DNA from 3 places in the Paenibacillus nitricinens genome. Region 1 is predicted to be linked to each of the others. Evidence: riboswitches for the same ligand, from Rfam matches in the RefSeq annotation. Region 1 holds a riboswitch; each other region holds the start of a gene.
What was found. A riboswitch is a leader RNA that binds a small molecule or an ion and turns the genes downstream of it on or off. The one in region 1 is predicted to bind cyclic di-AMP.
Positions count from the first base shown of each region.

Region 2: linked by a shared signal. The riboswitch ahead of ACN6KS_RS25370 (TrkH family potassium uptake protein) and the one ahead of ACN6KS_RS15905 (APC family permease) in region 1 are both predicted to bind cyclic di-AMP.
Region 3: linked by a shared signal. The riboswitch ahead of ACN6KS_RS00540 (C40 family peptidase) and the one ahead of ACN6KS_RS15905 (APC family permease) in region 1 are both predicted to bind cyclic di-AMP.

Region 1 is NZ_CP183948.1:3,611,150-3,615,315, forward strand. Features, by position in the region: gene ACN6KS_RS15900 (ABC transporter substrate-binding protein) at 1-407, opposite strand, end outside; gene ACN6KS_RS15905 (APC family permease) at 610-2,427, opposite strand; cyclic di-AMP (ydaO/yuaA leader) riboswitch at 2,551-2,708, opposite strand; gene ACN6KS_RS15910 (disulfide oxidoreductase) at 2,905-3,369, opposite strand; gene ACN6KS_RS15915 (DsbA family protein) at 3,366-4,118, opposite strand.
Region 2 is NZ_CP183948.1:5,695,785-5,699,950, reverse strand. Features, by position in the region: gene uvrC (excinuclease ABC subunit UvrC) at 1-28, shown strand, start outside; gene ACN6KS_RS25375 (CPBP family intramembrane glutamic endopeptidase) at 135-1,820, opposite strand; cyclic di-AMP (ydaO/yuaA leader) riboswitch at 2,135-2,316, shown strand; gene ACN6KS_RS25370 (TrkH family potassium uptake protein) at 2,450-3,745, shown strand; gene ACN6KS_RS25365 (potassium channel family protein) at 3,759-4,166, shown strand, end outside.
Region 3 is NZ_CP183948.1:111,552-115,717, reverse strand. Features, by position in the region: gene ACN6KS_RS00550 (hypothetical protein) at 1-389, shown strand, start outside; cyclic di-AMP (ydaO/yuaA leader) riboswitch at 603-740, shown strand; gene ACN6KS_RS00545 (C40 family peptidase) at 794-1,222, shown strand; cyclic di-AMP (ydaO/yuaA leader) riboswitch at 1,582-1,723, shown strand; gene ACN6KS_RS00540 (C40 family peptidase) at 1,729-2,220, shown strand; gene ACN6KS_RS00535 (GNAT family N-acetyltransferase) at 2,423-2,908, shown strand; gene ACN6KS_RS00530 (c-type cytochrome) at 3,036-3,392, shown strand; gene ACN6KS_RS00525 (4a-hydroxytetrahydrobiopterin dehydratase) at 3,475-3,762, opposite strand; gene ACN6KS_RS00520 (hypothetical protein) at 3,991-4,166, opposite strand, start outside.

The sequences.
Region 1 (4,166 bases):
ATCAGATCCGGAGCGAAGCTGGTTACTGCCTCCAATGGAAGATCGTAGCTAATGGTAGGGACATCTTTCAATTCAGCAGCCAGATAATCCTGAACGCCATTTGGCACAGACCATTGGGCTACTGGAGTCACACCCAGCGTTACCAAAGAATCTTCCAAATAAGAACCCAGAACACGCCCAGGATTAGCAGGGATCGTTACTTCATGCCCCATCGCATCCGTTAACGTTTTTGGTGCTGCCGGTGCTTCTGTAGCTTCTGCAGTAGGCGCTGTTGTAGGCTCCGTTCCTGCATTGGATGAACTTTCAGCATTATTATTACCGCAAGCGGATAGGAATAGCGTCATCACTATTAGTCCGATCATCGTCAATTTCATGCTACCAAATCTTTTTCTGTTTAACGAAAACATTAAAAACCCTCCTAATGTATACCTGCTTTGATATTCAAAGGTGTTGTTTACCTCTGTCTCACTTTTAAATGATATTGATTCTCATTCTCTGTGTCAACCTATAAATTTAAAATTTTGTTGATTTGCAGCATTTTCCTTCAAAAAAAATACAAAAGAGACTATATTCCGAACGTTCCGGATATAGCCTCTCCTTAATAATCCATTATTTATTCAAATGATAGGGGACAGTCGCAACTACAACATCTTTTGAATTCATTAGATACGAACGGATTAAAAAGCTGGTCTGATTATGAAGTACAGCTTGCCACCAATGCTTAGTTATAAACTGTGGAATCAGAATCGTGATATGATCCGTCGCTGCGGTCTTCCACTCCACGGTATCAATAAATTTCACTAACGGACGAATAATACTGCGATATCTGGAACGAAGTACAATCAGGCGTACACCCGGATTCCATTCCTCCCACCGTTGCTCCATCTTTTGAATGTCCTCTTCATCAAAGCCAACATACACGGCTACTACATTATCTGTTAGAGACTTGGCATAGCTGATGGAATGCAGTACAGCACGTGTTACACCAGCAACAGGGACAACAACCGTACTTCCTTTAATTAAAGGTTTATCCGTAGCCGGACATATACGAAGCTGATCTGCTGTGTTCAAATAGTGCTTGTGAATGCGGTGGAACACAAACATTACAGCAGGTAAGAAAATGAACGCCATCCATACGCTTGAGAACTTAGTAATGATAAAAATAAGCGTAATTGTCAATGTAGTCAGCATACCGATGGTATTTACAACAAATCTTTTTTTCCATCCCGCTGGTTTGGTTTTAAACCAATGAACCATCATTCCAAGCTGGGACAATGTGAACGGAATGAAGACACCTACCGCATAAAGAGGAATCAAGCTTTCTGTATTTCCGTGAAATGCAGCTACAAGTACAGCAGACAGAACACCTAGAAAAATAATACCATTTGAGAAACCTAGACGGTCACCACGAACCATAAAAGCATGTGGCATATATTTATCTTTTGCAAACATAAAGGCGAGCAGCGGGAACGCTGAGTAAGCTGTATTAGCTGCTAAGAATAAAATGACTGCTGTAATCCCTTGAATGAAAAAATATAAAGTTCCGCGACCAAAGGTCGATTCAGCGATCTGAGAAACAACCGTTGCCTTTTCATCAGGCACTATACCGTACCAATAGGCCAGTAATGTGATACCTGTAAACATAAATCCAAGTATAACCCCCATGACCATTAAGGTCTTGGCTGCATTCTTTTCAGCCGGTGCTTTAAAGTTTGGAATGGCATTAGATACAGCCTCTACACCCGTAAGTGCCGAACAACCAGAACTGAAGGCTTTTAATAGTAGAAACAAACTAACATTGGAGACGGCGCTGCCTATTTCAGGGACATTCGCATGTACGCCACCTGCTGCATATTTAATAACACCGGAGATAATCAAAACTACAATCGACACCACAAACAAATACACTGGGATTGCGATAAATGAAGCCGATTCTGTAACTCCGCGAAGATTAATCAATGTTAGAAGAATAATTACGGATACAGCAATAAGAACCGTGTGATTATGAAGACTTGGAAACGCTGATGTGATCGCATCTGTCCCTGCCGAGGCACTAACAGCTACGGTCAGAATGTAATCCACTAACAAAGACCCTCCTGCTAAAAGCCCTGTCGGAACACCAAGATTACTCTTGGCAACGATGTAAGCTCCTCCTCCTTGCGGATAAGCGTAGATCGTCTGCCGATAGGATAAAATCAGGATGGCCAGCAGGCCCAATACGGCTAATGCAATTGGCAGGGAATACCAGATGGCAGTAAACCCGGCAGCCACCAGTACAATCAGAATTTGTTCCGTTCCGTAGGCTACAGACGAGAGCGCATCAGAAGACAGGACAGCCAGTGCTTTAACCTTGGATAACTTTTCATGATCGAGTTCGTTCGACTTCATCGGACGCCCGATCAATAGTCGTTTTACCTTGCTTACCATGGTGGATACAGTTCCTTTCTTTGGGAGCTGAAACGGAATTTCCGCGCGCTGTTTTCATTGGTGGATTTCATAAATGCAGACACAAAAAATAGCATACGGAAATGATCCGCATGCTATGCATGGTCATTATCCCACCTTGCTTACGAGGTTAGCTGGCGGATTCGGGCTGTGGTTTAGCCCTACGGTACAAGTCCAATCGACCTATTCCGATTCACCCCATTGGCACATATGCCAAGTTTGGTTCCCCCGTTTTTCCTAAGAAAATTCAGCGCATATTCAACTTCTCACAAGGTCTAATATTAGTCTACAAAGTGTATGCAGTAAAGCGTTGAAAAAAATGAAAAAAGAATGAAAAAACATCCAAAAAGCGCAAATACAGCGTCTAATTGGATGCTCTCTTTCATTCTCTTCAATTATCCCTCTGGGTCGTGTTTTTAGTCACTTTTCACATTTTTTCTTTCCTTCAAAGTTGAAAAATCAAAATCCTAAACTTTCTTCTGTTTCTAATTCCATCACTTCTTCTTCCTTGCGTCCGTACCAAAGTAAAATACTTATTAAAGCAAACGCGATTAAAGCAAGAAAAGGAATCGTAATGAATCCGAAATAGTTCAAGTAATCCTTATTACAAGGAACACCAATTGTACAAGGAAGTACTTTACTTAACGCAGGAATCTTCTGCTCCGCATAATGATAAATCGAGATACTGCCACCAATCAAGCTTAATGGAAGTACATATGGGATAATCCTTTTATCTCCTCGAAACGTCGCAATTCCCAAGAGGAATAACTGAGGATACATAAAAATTCGCTGGAACCAGCAAAGCTTACAAGGTTCATATTTCAATACTTCGCTCAAATACAAGCTACCAGCTACAGCAACTAAAGAGACGAACCAGGCCAGATACAGGCAGTTACGCTTGCAAAAAGATAGGAACTTTGTCACTTTGCCTCCACAGCTTTTGCGGCGTCGTTAATTTCATTTGAAATCGCTTCAATGTTAAAAGGATCCGCAATCATTACTCCATTGATGTAAAGGGATGGTGTAGTCGTTACCCCAGCTTCACTAGCTAACTGCATACCCTTATTCAGCTCATCTGCATACGTACGATCCTTAATATCTTTACGAAGCAGTTCGTAATCGATAGCTAACTTCTCTTTCTCCGCAAGGCTTACTAAGAAATCTTCAGTCGCCCATTCTTCACTTTCATCACCTTGCTGAGCATATACAGCATCATAGAACTTCCAGAACTCATCATTATTCTGATGATAAACAGATAATGCAGCAAGTGAGGCCGTTTCAGAGTCTGGACCAACGAAAGCCATATTTACAAAGTAGAGCGCTGCTTTTCCCTCGTTGACAAAATCTTGAACAATTTTCGGTTTAACTGAAGTTGCAAATTGGGAACACGCTGGACATTTTAAGTCTCCAAATTCAACAATTTTAACAGGTGCATCCTCTTTACCAACTCTAGGTAGCTCACTGTAATTGAATGCTACTGGTTCTCCCGAAGTGGCATTTTTTGTGGCATCTTTCGAAGCTAACATAAACAATCCAACAAAAATAATGACTACTAAAGCAATTGAACTAATAATTAAAATTCTCGTCTTCTGCTTTTGCTGCTCCTGTTCTACCCGCCGTTTCTCTTGTTTGCTAAGCTGGGGAACGCTTGTACTTTTATTAGGTTTACTCAAGGAGAGTTCCTTTCTGTCCTCTGTGGACTAATGTAGTTTTTATCATAT
Region 2 (4,166 bases), 2.1 Mb from region 1:
ACTCAAGGATGAAGAGCCATCATCATAGGCATCAGAAACGCAGGAAAGATGTATACGTAAATATAAAAAGATGTCATAGCAGATTTTCTGCTATGACATCTTTTTTCATGATCGGGTGTCTCACCGTTACTTCTTTAACCTACAGATGTAGGTTCAACCGGCTTAGGTTCTGATTTTTGCGGCGGGTTAAACCGATAGACGATGTAGGCCACTATGAACGGCATGATAATCGCGAAGATACCAGCCCCTACATTCACGCTTTCCTTCATAAAGATCAGCGTAGCGCCCATCAGAATGCTGTCAAACACGACGTGACTGAACATGACGGCAATAAAGCCGTAACGAAGGAAAATATAGCTAAAGAGCAAACCGATCACGGTCAGCTCAATGGGACGGGAACTGATGGGATAGATCGGATACAACGTATGGCCAAACGCCCAAACCAGCGTGGTGATCAGGCTAGCAATGAACGTGCTACGGAATACTTTTTTCAACATAGGGATTCCAAAAAAACGATAAATAGCTTCCTCGGATAAACCTGCGAGCCATGCAACGATGGGCAGCAGCCAAGCATATCTCATGTTGTAAGGAGATTGAGTGGCGTCAGTAGTGGACCAGTTCTGCAAGGTAAATGATAATACGATGAACATAAGGGTCTGCACCCCTAGCAGCACGAATGCCCAGACGTATCCAGCCCGGATACTATCCAGCACATATTTTCCATAGCCAGGCTCTTTAGCGCGAGGCCATGGGTTCATCCCCTCTTCTTTTTTCCATAGGCCGTCCCCTCCAACTAAAGAAAAATATAGCAAGGAGGACATTAGGAGGCTATATAAGGCATAAATGATGAACATAATGACGGAAGTTATCTGAGCCTCGAGTCCTTCGCCGGAGGATTCAGGAAGCATATTATAGGTGCTGATCATCATGATTACAAAATAAGCTGAGCTTAGGAATATTCCGCGCTTAAAGGAAGTATGTTCTCTTCTAAGTATGCTGTAGATGAGTGCCAGAATTCCTAAAGCTAAAGTAGGCAGACCGTAGCCGAATAAAGTAAGCTTTTCTGCGAGAGAGGTCTGATCCTTTACATAGGAGGTATGCCAGGCTGGAGCGGTGAATCCTGCTTTAAAGCTGGATACCTGTTCGCCAGTGAAATTGAAATAATAGTGTAGTAAGGATTCGCCAACCTGAACGGAACGATCTGTATACACAAGCCCATAGTTTCCCGTATTTGATTCAATTTGCAATTTGGCGGGATTCACCCCCCATTCCTGAAGCCAAGGTCGGGCAAGATTTTCTTTTTGGGCTAGAGACAAGTCAGTTCCCTTGTCCTCTTCTTTTGCACTAGTGGATACATTGCTTGGTGACCCTGCAGATGATCCTTCTACTCCTTGTTTGAAGGCGACAATCACGCCAGTATACATATTGAGGTCAACGGTGATTAGCGGCTCTTGTTCCGCTGAAGGACTAAGTGTTACACGGAAAATGTCAAAAGGATATCGTTGATCCAGCTTCTTCTTTGTATAGTCCTCCAAAAGCTTCTCGCGGGACATATAACCATAAAAGGAAGAATCCGTATCATAGAGTACATTCCACTGATCATTTGGTGCTTTGGTGTAGTTTAGCTTTTGTTCTGCAAATGATATCGCTTTGTCGCGGGCTTCCGCCTTGCTGATGACAGTAGTATCTTCCCCCACGGGGCTATTTAGCACTGAGGGAGCAATCTGAAACATAATAAATAGAATAAGACCGATAATGCCCGAGATGATGAGCCTCTTGGAGAGGGCACGTTGCTGTAAGGGCTGGCCGACGGGATTCATGTAACGCCTCCTTGTAAATTGACAATGTTATGTTCCATTATAGTATTAGTGCCATGATAGTTACAAAAATCATCGTACATTCTTTTTATGGGTAATAGAGATATTATAGAATAGGTATCTGAATATATACCATGAATTTAAAGTGATCATTTCTTCATTTTTCATGAAAATCGATGCAATTGCAGGGAAAACACGGAAAAGTGATGAGAAAAGGTACTCCTACTGGTACATCCTCTCCAAACCGCATTTTTCATATGAATCACCATTAATAGTGTCTTTGTGATTTATCGAAATAACATATATAATTTGTATGCAATTGTATATAGCCGAATTTCAGGTGAAAACGGGGGAACCACAGGAAGTAATGAAAAGATGAGTATACACCATAGGCGGTGTCTTTATTCATCAGGGGTGAATTTCGTTCTAGGAGCGAATAGGGCAGCCTGCACAGTCCGAATCCGTCAGCTAACCTCGTAGGCTAATTTACTGCAGGAACCAAGGCTAGCATTGGTTTTCCAGTGCTTTTTTTGTTGGAATTCTTTAAATTTAGATAAGAGGGTGACGTAGTGGCTTCACAGTTTCGCAGGGTTTCTGAATCAAAGTTTCTGAAGCTTTCTCCGCCTCAGATTATGGTGCTTGGTTTTGCATCGATCATTCTGATTGGAGCCTTGCTGCTTATGCTTCCCATTTCGAGTACCAGCGGGAATGCTGTGAGTTTTATTGATGCGTTGTTTACTGCAACATCGGCCACCTGTGTGACAGGACTTGTGGTGCTGGACACCGGGACGACATTCACCATTTTTGGGAAAACCGTAATTATGGTGCTTATCCAGGTTGGTGGCTTAGGGTTTATGACAATGGCGACCTTATTTGCCATGATGATGAAACGCAAAATTTCCTTGCGGGACAGACTGATCCTTCAGGAAGCCATGAACCAAGGCTCTATGGAGGGGATTGTTCGACTGATCCGTAGAGTACTTATTTATTCTTTGGTCATCGAAGGCTGTGCAGCGGTGCTTCTGTCCTTACGCTGGGCGTTTGATATGCCACTGGGAAAGGCCATTTATTTTGGAATATTTCATGCGGTGTCTATGTTTAATAATGCTGGATTTGATATTTTCGGGGATTTCCGGAGTTTAACCGATTATGTATATGACCCGCTTGTGAACATCGTGGTGATGTTTCTGATTGTCTCTGGCGGGATTGGTTTTATTGTCATGTCGGATCTGGTGGAGTTTCGTGTCAAACGTAAATTATCTTTGCATAGCAAAGTTGTACTCTCCACCACGGCAGGGCTTATTCTTATCGGCGCTTTGGTTATTTTTATATTCGAATTTACAAATCAGCGCACTCTGGGTAATCTGAATTTTGGCGGCAAAATATTATCGGCATTCTTTCAGTCTGTATCGCCCCGAACCGCTGGCGCCAACACGGTGGATATTGCCGGACTGCGGCAAGCCTCACAGTTCTTTATGGTTATCCTTATGTTTATTGGTGCATCACCGGGCTCAACGGGTGGCGGGGTCAAGACTACGACCTTTACCATTATGATTGGTGCAGTAATCGCGATGCTGCGCGGGCGTGAAGATGTTGTGCTGTTCCGTTACCGATTGGCGCAGGAGCGTATCTATAAAGCGTTGACGTTAACTTTACTGGCTTTACTATTGGTCCTTTCTGTATCAATGTTACTGTCCACAACAGAGGATAGTAATTTCTTAGCAATATTATTTGAGACGACCTCAGCCTTTGCTACGGTGGGACTAAGTATGGGGCTTACACCTGAACTGTCTGTTATCGGCAAGATTCTGATTTGTCTGACGATGTTTGCGGGTCGCCTAGGTCCATTAACATTAGTGTATGCGCTAGGACCAAAACAGGGTAAACCATTGTATAAGCACCCAGAAGGTAAAATAATTATTGGATAGGAGTTAATCCGAAATGAAAGCACAGCAATTTGTAGTAATCGGCTTAGGCCGCTTCGGTTCAAGTCTTGCACTTGAGCTGATGGAAATGGGCTACGAGGTGCTCGGCATCGATCACCAAGAGGAGCGCGTGGAGGATATGAGCGATCATCTGACGCATGCGGTAGTGGCTGATGCTACAGATGAAGGAATTATGCGCTCGCTTGGCGTACGGAACTTTGACTGTGGGATTGTTGCGATTGGTGACAATATGGAACGAAGCATTCTGGCGGCGATATTGTTAAAAGAGATCGGAGTCAAGCAAGTAGTAGCCAAGGCGATCTCGATCCTTCATGGTCGTGCGTTGTCTAGGCTGGGTGTGGACAGGGTTATTTTTCCAGAGCGGGATATGGGCATTCGTGTAGCCCATCAGCTCGTGACACCC
Region 3 (4,166 bases), 3.3 Mb from region 1:
CTCCAAAAATGTACGGGCTATTCTTGTCCTCCTTTCTGAACTACTCTTTGTTACTTCATCTAATTCCATACGTATTGGCATGGCTTATATACATCTTTATCGTACGCCTGTTCCTTCTATATATGCAGTTTGGTTATACCAGCGGCACGGGGATGTTCTCCTCCCTATTCATTTGCTTGAAGTCGCTGATTCCAGCAATAGGCATTTCAATCCTACTTGGTGCAGCAGGTCTGGTCCTTTTGCTAATATGCGGACTAACGGGTCTCTTCTGCCCTGGCCTACCGGCGCTGATTATCCGTCAAATCTCACCCCTGCCTTCTACACTCTTCAAAATGTGGGGAATCTCAGCACAATATCATCTATGGCACAGTAAAGCATTCCCACAATAATTCAAGGTCTTACAGCACATAATATAAGAGTCCCGGTTCCTCAATCAGGAGCCGGGACTCTTTCTCGTTATAGAAAATTATGTCGATTTGCAAAATCATAAAGACTTTGTTACAATAAGTCCTGTTCCATTGGTAACAAGTTTGTAATCATTTGAAACGATTTCTACATAACTTCATGTATTTATCGTAGTTTTGTCGATAAGTCACTATCTGGTGCATAAAACGCCGAATTCCTGGCACCAGGAAGTGGGGGAACCATATTTTGGGTGAATTGATCTCGCTTTGCAGGGATCATAGGGAAACTTCTACCGAATCCTTAAGCTAACCTCACAGGCATTGGAAGGGGTACAATTTTTTTGAAGAATTTAAGAAAAGCATGCGTCGCTGCGGCGCTAGGACTTGTGATGGCGTTCTCTATTGGTGGAGGAAGTGCCTTTGCAGATTCTAAGATGGACAGTGTTATTTCAAAGACAATTGGAGTTGCCTATAAAACCGGAGGCACTAGTACTGCCGGGTTTGACTGTTCTGGATTTACTACGTATGTATTCAAGAAGGTGGGTCTTTCTTTGCCCCGTACTTCAAAAGCTCAATATAATGTTGGAACTCCTGTAGCCAAAAGCAAGTTGCGTTCAGGTGACCTAGTTTTCTTTAACACATTGGGCAACGGCGTATCCCATGTCGGCATTTATGTTGGAAACGGAAAATTCGCACAATCATCATCTTCATATGGCGTAACCATCACTTCACTTAGCCAGTCCTACTGGGCCAATCGCTACGTTGGTGCTAAAAGAGTAATGAGTACTTCCTCATATCAAGCTGTAGCCTACGATTAATACTTCGCCACAACTAAACCACACAATTACATTATATAGGACCTGGGTTTGATTATTGACTTAATCGAATCCAGGTTTTCTTTTGCCTCATTATATTCTTTACACCTCTAGAACAGACTTTAAACACTTTTATTTGATAAAAATTTCAATAAATATAAAAATTAGTTTAATATTATCGCTTACATATACATTTTGTCTTTAAAAAACCGAATTTTTCTGCATGATTATGTTAAAAACGATTGCCAAGCGGCACTCTGTTTGTTACAATAACTGCAGTAAGATTTTAGTAACATTTTTGTAATCATTAAGTTGTTATTTACAAAGGTTTTGTCATGTATTGATTACAAGCTATTCCTAATCAACAGTATCAGCCGAGTTTCCTGACTATTAGGAAAACGGGGGAACCAACTTTGGGTGAATTGACCTCCATTTTTAGAGGGGTCATAGGGGACCTTCAACCGAACCCTTAAGCTAACCTCGTAGGCATCCGGAAGGGGTATAAACTTTTGAAGAAGAAGCTAGCAGCAGCAGTACTTAGCTTTTCCATTATTTTCACCATTGGAGCAGGAAGCGCTTTCGCGGATTCCAAAATGGATAAAGTGATCGACAAGACCATCGGAACTAAGTACGTATCCGGCGGCATCTCCACAAATGGATTTGATTGCTCCGGATTTACAATGTATGTATTTGATAAAATTGGTATTAACCTACCACACCAATCAGGTTCCCAGTTTCAAATGGGTACTGCTATCTCCCAAGATGATTTAAGATCTGGAGATCTTGTATTCTTCAATACAAGTGGCAAGGGTGTCTCCCATGTCGGTATTTATGTCGGTGAAGGCAAGTTTGCACACGCATCTTCCTCACGCGGTGTAACGATTAGCTCCCTGAGTGATAGCTACTACGTGAAACGCTACATCGGCGCTAAACGCATTATGAGCACGGATGCTTATCATTCTGTTGCTTCTGAGACAGAAGATAATGATGATGTTCAATAAGTAAATCGTACATAGGCTCTTTTCCAAGATGTTGATTCTTGGGGAAGAGCTTGTTTTTTGTCTTATTTAGTATTTACCCCTCTCAGAATTTGTAAAACAATAATCTCATAAATTTCTGAGTCGACCAAGCCTATTTTTGTATATAATTAGTATACTTTCTTATATTTTAAAGTAACCCCCGTGAAAGGAGGTCCTTAACCTTATGATAAATTCCTCTGTTACGTTTCATGTAGCGCCTATGGAGACCAGTCACGCGGAAGAGATTTGCAACTGGGATTACACTGCCCCTTATAATATTTACGGCTGGATGCCATGGGAGCAAATGCAGGCTCTTGGAATCGAGTTCGGTGACCCTCAGCTACGTAATGAGCAATATGTCTCCATATTAAATGGGCAAGAGATTTTGTGTGGATTCGCGCAGTTGTTTCCAATGGAAGGTGTTGTTCGCTTGGGGATTGGCATGCGCCCTGATCTATGCGGTCAAGGTCTAGGCAAAACATTCATGGATGCAATCGTGCAAGCAGCCTTAATTCGTTATCCTGAGCGTGAGATTGATCTAGAGGTATTGACCTGGAACCAGCGAGCGATCCGAACTTACCAAAAGTGTGGATTTACGATTACCGATACGTATGAGCGCCTAACCCCCACAGGAAACAAACCTTTTTATTGCATGGTCTACGACAAATAATATTAAATTCCATATTTTTCAATGATTTGATGGCATTGTCGTTCATTTTTTTGTCACAAACCCTATGATAACGCTTCACCTTGAGCTATAATGTAGGGAGCAGCTTACATAGAAGGGACGAACTGGGATGCAGAAATGGATCATGAGCGGTTTGTTTTTTGCCGCCTGTGCCTTTGCGGTAGTACTTATGTTTACACTTCCAGGTAAAGAAGAGGTAGCTGAACAGAATAAGCCGACGATGCCGGAAGTCCAATTGGATGCGGCAAAGGCGGAAGCAACCGTGAAAGCCAGCTGTATTACCTGTCACGGCGATCAGCTTCAAGGTGGAGTTGGACCCAGTCTTCAAAATGAAGGCGGTCAACATGATGCTGAAGCAATCTACAGTATTGTAACTAAAGGACGCGGTCAAATGCCTTCCTTTAAAGAAAAGCTAGCCCCTGAGGAGATTGCAAACGTCGCCCTCTGGCTCGCAGAGAAAAAGTAACTACCAAAGCAACTAAAAACGCCCGTGCCTGAAGATAGTTCACTATCTGCGCACGGGCGTTTATTTATGAGTTTGGGTGACACTAACGATTTTTCTCAAAGGCTTCATTAAATTCATGTGCCTCTCGAATATCTAGAGCTGTAATACCGTCTTCCTCATTTGATTTCAGCCGTAAAGTCACTGTCTTATAATCAATTGTAATATGTGGATGGTGATCAAAGGCTTCTGAAATGGTGGCTACTTCATCAACGAAAGCAATACCCTTCATATATTGGCTGAACATATATTTTCGCACCATGGTATTCTCTTCCAGCTTCCAACCTTCCAGCTTGCTGATCTGCTCACGCAGTTCTTCTTCCGTAAATAACAATTCATTTCCTCCCTTACTAAAAATTGCAGTAAAATCCGCAGGTCCCATTACTCGTCTTATTCGTTAAACAAAACATCCCTTAGCTTCTGAGGTCCAAGGGATGTGCCAGGATAAAGGCAATATTTTCGATTAAATGTATTCAAGAATCCCAGCGATTATAACTCGGCTACACCAATTTTAACACGGGCTACTAACTACGGGCAAATTACGCCCCGTCGCCCCCTCTTCTTAAATCAAAACAACAGAGGCTAAATCCTCTTCTCCGACTAAAATATTAATGCGGTGCGTGTCCTTATCATAAATGATAACGCCGCTCCCCACCTCAATCATAGGTTCATTACCCAGCGCGAAGAAAAGATCCTCAGCCAGTGCCTCCCATACCTCCATCTTGGATTCCTGCGGCA